DNA from 2 places in the Pseudoalteromonas sp. S558 genome. Region 1 is predicted to be linked to the other one. Evidence: predicted binding sites of a transcription regulator. Region 1 holds the regulator's gene; the other holds the start of a gene.
What was found. The regulator MetJ, encoded in region 1, represses methionine synthesis genes. The targets are predictions, from matches to a motif close to TAGACGTCTAGACGTCTA.

Region 1 (5,936 bases):
TTATTAATCGCTTTGTGAAGTGTTTCAAGCGCGGGCGTAGCACTGCCTAATATGAGTGGAATCTTATGCTGAAATGCTCTGTATGCGGCTAAATCACGAGCATGATAGCGAAGGGTATCTTGCTGCTTAAATGAAGAGTCGTGTTCTTCATCAACCACTATCATACCGAGTTGCAAAAAGGGCAGAAAGATACTCGAGCGAGTGCCTATTACGATTGCACAGCTGCCTTTTTCGCAAAATCGCCATGTTTGGAGTCTTTCGTTATCGGTCAGGGCTGAATGCCAAAGCATAATGGGTGTATCAGGAAAGCGGCGACGAAAGCGATTAACTGTCTGGGGGGTTAAACCTATTTCGGGAACTAATACGAGGGCTTGCTCACCACGCTTTAATACCTCTTCAAGGCACTGTAAATATACTTCAGTTTTACCACTGCCTGTCACACCTTCCAATAAAAAGCTGCTAAAGCCTTTGCTTTGATTAATCGCCGTACAGGCAACCGCTTGCTCTTTATTAAGAATTGGTTTGCTACCAACTTTGGGGGTAATGCTTTGCCATTGGTTATCGTGTTCGATAGTTTGTGTGACAAGTTCTTTATCAATGAGGCTATCGATGGTTTTTTTGCTAAAGCCTAAGGCTTTTAGTTCAGTTAAAGACGACTTACCTGATTGTGATAACTGCTTCAATAAGTTGAGTTGAGTTTTGGCTTTTAATGACGGTACTTTAGCGCCTTTTTCAGTAAGCATTACCATGTTAATGCTTGTTTTGTCTGGTGATTCACCTTGGCGTAGTGCACTAGGCAGAGCTATATGAATCGTTTCGCCCAAAGGGTAGCAATAATAACGAGCGGTAAAGCTAAGAAGCGCTAAGTGTTGCGTAGATAAAATAGGAGCATCGTCAATGACTTCAAGAATACTTTTAATTTTATTTTCAGGAACTTCAGTGCTGGTTTTTAAAGCTAATATAACGGCCACTTTACGTTGGTTGCCAAAAGGGACTAAAACACGCATTCCAGGCTTTAGATCCGAAACCAAGCCTGAGAGCTGTTCATCTACTTTATAATCAAAGGTGCGCGGTAACGGGACTTTTATAGCAACTTCAACAAAACGCATAACAACTCAACTAATAAAATTAATGGTATAATGTACTAAATATACGGTTAAAAACCTACTAGCAAATTATAACCGTTTTATTATTTGATTACTTTTTTAGCAAAAAAATATAATTAAACCTTGTGTGCTTGGTAGTTGTTGGATAAAATCCGCCACCAACAAATTTGTTTTAACGACGTATGGTACCAAACTACGGGTTTGGAGAGCGATGCGGCCTTAACTAGAGGTTTCTATGAAAGAAGGTATTCACCCTAAGTACGAAGTAATTTCAGCAACATGTTCATGCGGAAATGAATTCGAAACAAGCTCTACTCTTTGTAAAAACATTCACTTAGACGTATGTTCTGCGTGTCACCCGTTTTACACTGGTAAGCAAAAAGTTTTAGACACTGGCGGACGTGTTGATCGTTTCAACAAGCGTTTCGGTGCACTTGGTAGCAAGAAGTAATTTTTGCTATTTAGTTAAAGGAAGCACCTTAGGGTGCTTTTTTTATGCCTAAAATTCATCTTTTATTTACTTTTCCTGCCTATTTTGACGTTATCTTCTTTGCATAACTATTTCCTGTTCTTATTCTGAGTATGCATAAACCTTTGCAGACAAAGTACGCAATAGTCTCTATATTTTGAAGTGTTCAATTTTTAACTAAGTTGTTAAATGTAGCTAACGTGAAGATAAATGTTTTTAAAGTAGAGTATTAAGCTGTTTATAGTTATTTATACTAAAAATTTGACAGTCGTTTTTAGAGAAAACGACTCGCGGCTAAAAGTACCTCTAAAATTCTTTTTATATGAATTTCTATTTATGAAATGTCAGTATATCTTCGCAAAGTTACTGAAAAACCTCTTAAAATCAATGAATCTAGCATATAACAGGATAGACCTGATATTGCTTGGAATTTAAAAATAATAAGGGTATCGTAACCCAGACAACACCTCTCACTTTAACTTAAATTGCAGGATACAATCGCGTTATGTCAGACTTTCGTGAACAAGCACTACATTACCATTCTCATCCCGTTCCAGGAAAAATCAGCATTGAGCTAACCAAGCCTGCCGAAACGGTTCAAGATTTAGCCCTAGCATATAGCCCAGGTGTTGCTGAACCTGTGCGTGAAATTGCTGCTGATCCTGCAAATGCTTATAAATATACCGGTAAAGGTAATATGGTTGCGGTCATTACTAATGGTACTGCAATTTTAGGTCTGGGTAATTTAGGGCCACTCGCATCTAAACCCGTAATGGAAGGCAAGGCTTTATTATTTAAGCGTTTTGCAGGCCTAGACTCGATTGATATTGAAGTTAAGCACCGTACTACCGAAGACTTTATAAATACAGTTGCAAATATAGCAGATACATTTGGTGGCATTAATCTCGAAGATATTAAAGCACCAGAGTGTTTTGAAATCGAAAAAGCGTTAATTGAGCGCTGTAGCATTCCAGTTTTTCATGACGATCAACACGGCACCGCCATTGTTACCGCTGCAGGTATGCTTAATGCGCTTGAGGTACAGGGAAAGTCAATTGAAGATGCGACTATTGTTTGTTTAGGGGCCGGTGCCGCTGCTGTTGCGTGCATGGAGTTACTAATTAAGTGTGGTGCGCTACGCGAGCATATCTATATGTTAGATCGCAAAGGGGTTATTCACACACGCCGTGATGATTTAAATGAGTACAAGCAATTGTTTGCCAATAATACCGATAAACGTACGTTGCAAGATGTAATTGCAGACGCAGATGTATTTGTTGGTGTATCGGGACCTAATTTATTAGGTGCTGAAGATTTAAAGTTAATGGCTGATAAGCCGGTTGTGTTTGCGTGCTCAAACCCAGATCCTGAAATAGATCCTGCACTCGCACACAGCGCACGTAACGATTTAATTATGGCAACAGGGCGCTCTGATTACCCTAATCAGGTTAACAACGTTTTATGTTTCCCGTTTATTTTCCGTGGCGCACTTGATGTTCGTGCAAGCGCGATTAACGACGAAATGAAAATAGCCGCAGTAGAGGCTATTCGCAGTATTGCTAAAGAGCCTGTACCGGCTGAAGTATTAAAAGCCGCAGGTGTGGATAAATTAGAATTTGGCGCTCATTATATTATTCCAAAGCCGATGGACCCACGTTTACTTCCACGTATAGCAAGAGCAGTAGCGCTTGCTGCTGTTGAGTCGGGTGTAGCGCGTATTGAGCTACCTGAAAACTATATGCAGTAAAGTATGCAGTAAAGTATGCAGTAAAATATGCAGTAAAATTCAGTTATAAAAAAACCTCAGTAATTACTGAGGTTTTTTTATGTTTTTTAAACGCTTAATCTTCATTTAAAACAGGTACTTCAAGCCCCATTTCTTGCATTATTTTTTTCACTTCTTCAGGTACTTTTTCGGCATTATCTTTACGTAAATCGTCGTCATTAGGTAAAGGTTGGCCTGTAAATGCATGTAAAAAAGCTTCGCATAATAGTTCACTGTTTGTCGCATGGCGTAGGTTACTAATTTGACGACGTGTACGTTCATCAGTTAATACTTTTAATACATTTAGTGGGATCGAAACGGTGATCTTTTTAACTTGTTCTGATTTTTTACCGTGTTCTGCGTATGGGTGAATATACTCACCATTCCATTTAGCCATAAGATGTATCGTTGCCTCAGATTATTAATTGCTCACACAAGATAAAAGCGTGTGAATATGCGTGAAATTCTATCGATTTAAAAAAGATAGTCAAATACTTGTTATTTAGCCATCTAGCGGTTTAAATGTTTTGACTTCTTAAATTGAATAAACTACTCTTTTAGACGTCTAAACATCCAAATTAATTAGGTGACAAGTATGAGTGGAAAAAATAAAGCAACTATTGCAGTGCGTAGCGGTATAGAGGCTGATAAACAGCATGGTGCAGTGGTAGCTCCACTCTATTTGTCGACAACGTATTCGTTTGCTGATTTTGATACTAAGCGCCAATATGATTACGGCCGTAGCGGTAATCCTAATCGTGATATTTTAGCTGAAACGCTTGCAGAGCTCGAAGGTGGGGCGCGTGGCATTATTACAGCTACAGGCATGGCTGCTGTGCATTTAGCTACGCAGCTACTTAATCACGACGATACATTGGTGATCCCACACGACTGTTACGGTGGTAGTTATCGTTTATTTACTTCATTACAAAAGCGCGGCTTATTAAAACTTAAAGTTTTAGACTTAACTAAACAACAGAGCCTTGATCAAATATTAGAGATTAAACCAAAATTAATTTGGATAGAAACACCCAGTAACCCAGTATTACGTTTAACTGATATTAAAGCGGTCACTGAAGTTGCAAAACAATGCGGTGCATTGGTTGCAGCAGATAACACATTTTTGTCACCAGCATTACAAAACCCAATTAAATTTGGAGTAGACATTGTCGTGCACTCTACAACGAAGTATATCAATGGCCATTCGGATGTTGTTGGTGGTGCAGTCATAACCGCAACACAAGCACTGGGTGATGAACTTGCTTGGTGGGCAAATAATATTGGTATTACAGGGGCACCTTTTGATAGCTACTTAACATTACGAGGTTTGCGTACCTTAAATATCCGTTTAAAACAGCACCAAGAAAACGCATTAGCAATTGCTAAGTATCTTGAAGAATCTGAGTTTGTTAGCCAAGTTTATTATCCAGGTCTTGAGTCGCATCCTCAACATGAATTAGCGAAAGCACAGCAGCTTGGTTTTGGTGGCATGGTTAGCTTTGATATTAAAGGCGACATACACGATGCGGCTGCATTTTTAACAAGCTTAAAAGAGTTTAGTTTAGCTGAGTCATTAGGGGGAGTGGAGAGTCTAATTTGCCACCCTGCGACAATGACTCATGCAGGAATGGAAGAAGAAGCACGCTTAGAAGCGGGGGTGGGCGATACGCTTATCCGTATTTCGGTTGGTATTGAAGATATACATGATTTACTTGCAGACTTTGATCGCGTATTTAATCTTGTTAAACCAGGGTATAAAAAGAACGAAAGTCACGCAGGGAAAAGGGCTGGCGTTTCTAATAACAATGTTAAATTAAGTGCTGCTCATCCGGCACTTTGGTGATTAAAATGGATTGGTACAATATGGTTAACTGTGTACATAAATTTGGCGGTTCGAGCTTAGGGTCGGCCGAACGTTATCAAAGTGTGGCAAAAATTATTTTAGGGCACACTCAACTAGGTGATTGTGTGGTTGTGTCGGCATCAGGTAAAACAACCGATACCTTAGTAACTTTGTGGCAAAGCTATCAACAAAAAGACACGCAAGCTGTTGCTGATATTGTGTTGCAGTTGAGTAATCATCAAGGTGATTTAATTGAACAATTACTGCGCGCAGATGTTAAGCGCAATGCTTTACATACATTAAACGAAGAGTTAAATTTAATCGCTGAGCTTGCTCAAAATGGACAGTTACAAGAATCTGCATTGCTTGCTCATGGGGAATTATGGTCGGCGCGTTTATTGGCCGCTTATTTACAGCAGCTTAATGTTGAAGCTTGCCTGCAAGATGCCAGAAATCTGTTTATCTTAAATGACGGGCAATTATTACATGCGCAAAATATTCAACAATGTAGTGAGTTAATTGCCAGTAATAAAATTAATGTCGTCACTGGGTTCATTGCGTCCAACAGCCTTGGTGATACCGTAACGCTTGGGCGTAATGGCAGCGATTACAGCGCGACTTTATTAGCAAGTTACTGTAATGCAAAGCACGTAAGTATCTGGACTGATACGCAAGGTATATTTAGCGCCGATCCCCGTAAAGTAAATAAAGCGATTAAGTACGCAAAAGTGTGTCGCGGGCAAGCGAATTTGC
Region 2 (5,936 bases), on a different contig from region 1:
TTACATGGGTATTGATGATCATTAAAAATTACTTGTGCATCGGTTGAAAATAAAACACGAGAAAACTGACGACGATTTTGCATAACCTAACTTGGCCTTATTGTTTTTATAATAAATTAATCATAGCGGGTAATTCTCTACATGCTAGAAAATAAGTGTTTAGAATACTGGTGGCATAAAAAAGCCCCGCATAAATGCAGGGCTTAGTGTTACTGTAATAAATTAGCTACAGTGAATATTAGCCAATTTTTTTGTACTTAATACGTTTAGGTTGAGCTGCTGCTGCACCCAATGTCTTTTTAAGCCACTCTTCGTATTCAGTGTAGTTACCATCAAAGAAGTTAATTTGACCTTCATCGCGGTAATCTAAAATATGTGTAGCAATACGGTCAAGGAACCAACGGTCATGCGATATACACATTACACAACCTGGGAACTCTAAAATAGCGTTCTCAAGTGCACGTAGTGTTTCAACGTCCAAGTCATTGGTTGGCTCATCCAGTAATAACACATTGCCGCCCGCTTTTAATAACTTAGCAAGGTGTAAACGGTTACGCTCACCACCTGATAGGTCTTTAACAAACTTTTGCTGATCGTTACCTTTAAAGTTAAAGCGACTTACATACGCACGGCTTGGGAACTCAAAGTTACCAATTTTTAATACGTCTTGACCGTCTGATATTTCTTGGAAAACAGTTTTGCTTTCGTCCATTCCGTCGCGGAACTGATCAACAGTCGCAAGGTGTACAGTTTCACCAACGCTGATGCTACCGCTGTCTTGCTCTTGCTCACCGCTTATCATTTTAAATAACGTTGATTTACCCGCGCCATTCGCGCCAATAATGCCCACAATGGCACCTTTTGGCATGCTAAAGCTTAAATCGTCAATTAAAACGCGATCGCCAAAGCTCTTACGAAGATTAGTTACTTCAAGTACTTGGTCGCCTAAACGCGGGCCAGGTGGAATAAACATTTCGTTAGTTTCGTTACGCTTTTGGTAATCAGATTGCTGCATTTCAGTAAACTGAGCCATACGTGCTTTTGACTTAGCTTGGCGACCTTTAGGGTTTGAACGAACCCATTCAAGTTCTTGCGCAATTGATTTTTGACGCGCTTTTTCTGATTTTTGTTCTTGCTGCAGGCGCGCATCTTTTTGTTCAAGCCAAGAAGAGTAGTTACCTTCCCATGGAATACCTTCGCCACGGTCAAGCTCTAATATCCAACCAGCTACATTATCAAGGAAGTAACGGTCATGCGTTACTGCCACAACGGTGCCTTCGTAATCGTGTAAGAAACGCTCTAACCATGCAACCGACTCAGCATCCAAGTGGTTAGTTGGCTCATCGAGAATAAGCATGTCTGGTTTTTCAAGTAATAATCGACATATAGCAACACGACGACGCTCACCACCTGAAAGGTGCTCAATTTTAGCATCCCATTCTGGCAGACGAAGTGCATCAGCAGCACGTTCTAAAACGTTATCGATGTTATGACCATCGTGCGCTTGAATAACCGCTTCAAGCTCGCCTTGCTCTTTTGCAAGTGCGTCAAAGTCAGCACCTTCCATTGCGTATTCGTTATACACTTCATCAAGACGGCTAAGTGCATGTTTAACTTCGCCAACAGCTTCTTCAACAATTTCACGCACTGTTTTACTTTCGTCCAGTACAGGCTCTTGTGGCAAGTAACCAATTTTTGTACCAGGCTGAGGATGTGCTTCACCTTCAAAATCTTGGTCAACACCGGCCATAATGCGTAGTAAAGTAGATTTACCAGAACCGTTTAAACCAAGCACACCAATTTTTGCGCCAGGGAAAAAGTGCAACGAAATATCTTTTAAGATAGTGCGCTTAGGTGGCACAACCTTAGATACTCGACTCATCGAGAATATAAATTTATCAGGTAAAACCATGAAAGGAGCCTTCAAATAATAATAAAAATTTCAATGTTGTATTGTAGTGGCTCTCAGGTGAAACAGTCAACGAATGGCATAGTTTTAAAGCACTAAAGCATGCTTGTAAGCAAAGTATAAAATCATGAATAAATTTCATTTGGACATCTATACATCTAGAGGTTGATATTTTTTACTTTCAGTTCATAATTAGCACAGGTTTTTATGAACAGGAGTGAAGTATGCCAATTACAGTAAAAGACGAGTTGCCGGCTATTGCGCGTTTACGTCAAGAAGACGTATTTGTAATGCCAAAAAGTCGTGCAAAAACGCAAGAAATACGCCCAATGCGTTTGGCTATTTTAAACTTAATGCCTAATAAAGTAGAAACCGAAGTTCAGTTTATTCGCTTACTTGCCAACTCGCCTTTGCAAGTAAACGTAGAACTACTACGCCTTGACACTCACCGCAGTAGTAGCAACTCAGAAGAGCACCTTGATACCTTTTATCGTTACTTTTCTGAAGTTAAAGACAACAATTACGATGCATTAATAGTAACCGGCGCGCCACTTGCCCATTTAGAATACGACGATGTAGCATATTGGGATGAGCTAAAGGTCATTATTGATTGGGCCGAGCAACACGTTACCTCTACGTTATTTTCGTGCTGGGCAGCACATGCCGCGTTATATCACCATTACAATTTAAAGCGCGATTTAAAAGACGACAAACTGTGTGGCGTATTTACTCACCAATGTTATTTTGAGCACGGTGCACTGACTCGCGGATTCGACGACACTTTTTTAGTACCGCACTCACGCTATGGCCACATTGATATAAATAAAATAAACGCCTGTGATGAGCTGGTGGTATTGGCTGGCTCTGAGCGAGTAGGGGCTTATTTACTTAAAAATAAATCGGGTAGCCAAGTGTTTATAACCGGTCACCCAGAGTACGACGCCGACTCGCTAAAAGCAGAATATGAGCGAGATTGTAAAAAAAGCCCCAATGCACCAAAACCCGAAAATTACTTTGTGGACGATGATGCAACCAAACAACCTTCAAAAACGTGGCAAAGCCATGCTTTTTTACTTTTTTCGAACTGGTTAAATTACTACGTGTACCAAACCACACCGTATGATATTAATTTAGTTAGCCAAGATGTGAGGACTAACAACTATGCCGAATAACGCGCCTACAAATAATAAGCAAGCCGAAATAAGTGCAGCATTAAAAGAACGCATTTTAATTTTAGATGGTGCTATGGGCACCATGATCCAAGATCATAAGCTAGAAGAAGAAGACTATCGCGCAGAGCGTTTTAAAGACTGGCATGTATTAATTAAAGGCAATAACGATTTATTAAGCCTAACCAAGCCCGACTTAATCACTGATATTCATCGTGGTTTTTTATCAGCGGGCGCCGATATTATCGAAACTAACACGTTTAACTCGACCACTATCTCGATGGAAGATTACGACATGGCAAGCCTAAGCCGTGAAATAAACCGAGAGTCGGCTAAATTAGCACGCGCAATTTGCGATGAATTTACAGCTAAAACGCCACAAAAACCACGCTATGTAGCCGGTGTTTTAGGACCAACCTCTAAAACGTGTTCAATTTCGCCAGACGTAAACGATCCGGGTTACCGAAATGTCACCTTTGATAAGTTGGTTACTGCGTATGTTGAGTCTACCCTTGCATTAATGGAAGGCGGCGCCGATTTAATACTAATCGAAACTATATTCGACACCCTTAATGCAAAAGCCGCCTCGTTTGGCGTAGAAGAAGCCTTTGAGCAAGCTGGGCGTACATTACCAGTTATGATCTCGGGCACTATTACCGACGCCTCTGGTCGTACGCTTTCGGGGCAAACAACCGAAGCATTTTATAATTCTATTCGCCATATTAAGCCTATTTCGATTGGTTTAAACTGCGCGCTTGGTCCTGATTTACTGCGCCAATATGTAGAAGAGTTGTCGCGCGTATGCGAAACCTTTACATCGGTACACCCTAATGCGGGCTTGCCTAATGAGTTTGGTGAATACGACTTAGAAGCGGGCGATATGGCAACCGAAATTATCGATTGGGGTAAATCGGGCTTTATTAATATAGTAGGCGGATGCTGCGGTACAACACCTGCGCATATTCGCGCGTTTGCAAAAGGGCTCGAAGGCGTTAAGCCTCGCCAATTGCCAGAGCTTGAAGTACGCATGCGTTTATCGGGCCTTGAAGCCTGTAACTTAAATTAAGGAGCCAACATGACACAGCAAATAGCAGTATTTACCAATGTTGGTGAGCGTACCAATGTAACTGGCTCGGCTATGTTTAAACGCCTAATCATGGAAGAAGATTTTGAAGCCGCGCTAACAGTGGCCCGCGAACAAGTAGAAAACGGCGCACAGGTTATTGATATAAACATGGACGAAGCCATGTTGGACTCAAAAGCCGCCATGGTTAAGTTTTTAAACTTAATAGCCTCAGAGCCCGATATTTCTCGTGTACCAATCATGGTCGACTCCTCAAAATGGGAAGTAATAGAAGCAGGTCTAAAGTGTATTCAAGGCAAGGCAATTGTTAACTCAATATCGCTAAAAGAGGGCGAAGAGCCATTTATTCGCCAAGCTAAAATAATAAAACGCTTTGGTGCAGCTGCCGTTGTAATGGCGTTTGATACCGACGGACAAGCCGACACGGCCGACCGTAAGTTCGCAATATGTGCGCGCAGTTATAAAATACTAGTAGAAGACATTGGCTTTGCGCCTGAAGATATTATTTTCGACCCTAATATATTTGCCGTAGCCACCGGTATAGAAGAGCACGATAACTACGCCGTAGAATTTATTGAAGGCACACGCCGCATTAAGCAAAACTTACCGCACTGTAAAGTGTCGGGCGGTGTATCAAACGTATCGTTTTCGTTTAGGGGTAACAATCCAGTACGTGAAGCCATTCACTCGGTGTTTTTATATCATGCTATTCAAGCTGGTATGGACATGGGGATTGTAAATGCGGGGCAACTAGCCGTTTACGATGATATACCAGAAGAGCTACGTAAAGCCGTTACCGACGTAATACTTAACACCGACTCAGGCGCAGGCGAGCGTTTAGTAGAGCTTGCACCAAAATACTCGGGGATGGCGCAAGCCGAGCGAGTAGAAGATTTAGAGTGGCGCACATGGCCTGTTGCAAAACGCCTTGAGCACGCGCTTGTTAAAGGTATTACTACCTTTATAGATGAAGATACCGAAGAATGCCGCGCCGCAGCAGCTAAACCTATTCACGTAATTGAAGGGCCGTTAATGGACGGCATGAACGTAGTAGGGGATTTATTTGGCGCAGGTAAAATGTTTTTACCACAAGTGGTTAAATCGGCGCGCGTAATGAAGCGAGCCGTGGCCTACCTAGACCCATACATTGAGCTTGAAAAAGAAGAGGGTTCAACCAATGGTAAAATAGTCATGGCGACCGTAAAAGGCGACGTACACGACATAGGTAAAAACATTGTAGGCGTGGTATTGCAATGTAATAACTACGAAGTTATCGATTTAGGCGTAATGGTACCTGCCGATAAAATACTACAAACCGCTATCGACGAAAAAGCCGATATTATTGGGTTATCGGGCCTAATTACGCCATCGCTTGACGAAATGGTACACGTAGCAAAAGAAATGAAACGCCGTGGTTTTGAACTGCCGTTACTCATTGGTGGTGCTACTACTTCTAAAGCGCACACCGCAGTAAAAATTGAGCCGCAATATGATAAAGGCGTAGTGTATGTAAGTAATGCCAGCCGTGCGGTAGGTGTAGTATCTAATTTATTATCGAAAGACATTAAGCCTGATTTTTTAGCTAAAACCCAAGCTGAATATGTAAAAGTGCGCGAGCAACAAGCGCGCAAAAAGCCACGCTCTAAGCCTGTTACAATTGGGCGTGCCCGCGATAACGCAGCGGTGCTTGATTGGGATAACTACACGCCACCTGTGCCTAAAAAGCTCGGCGTGACTGAATTTAAAAACGTATCAATCGCGAATTTACGTAAAT

Region 2: a site for MetJ is predicted at 2,053-2,070, ahead of CWB66_RS02720 (homoserine O-succinyltransferase). Genes of this name have one in related genera too.

The regions. Positions count from the first base shown of each region.
Region 1 is NZ_PNDU01000073.1:17,704-23,639, forward strand. It holds gene priA (primosomal protein N') at 1-1,109, opposite strand, end outside; gene rpmE (50S ribosomal protein L31) at 1,342-1,557, shown strand; gene CWB66_RS05645 (malic enzyme-like NAD(P)-binding protein) at 2,081-3,322, shown strand; gene metJ (met regulon transcriptional regulator MetJ) at 3,417-3,737, opposite strand; gene metB (cystathionine gamma-synthase) at 3,936-5,183, shown strand; gene metL (bifunctional aspartate kinase/homoserine dehydrogenase II) at 5,204-5,936, shown strand, end outside.
Region 2 is NZ_PNDU01000028.1:21,295-27,230, reverse strand. It holds gene CWB66_RS02730 (PilZ domain-containing protein) at 1-83, opposite strand, end outside; gene ettA (energy-dependent translational throttle protein EttA) at 239-1,912, opposite strand; gene CWB66_RS02720 (homoserine O-succinyltransferase) at 2,134-3,081, shown strand; gene CWB66_RS02715 (homocysteine S-methyltransferase family protein) at 3,071-4,144, shown strand; gene metH (methionine synthase) at 4,154-5,936, shown strand, end outside.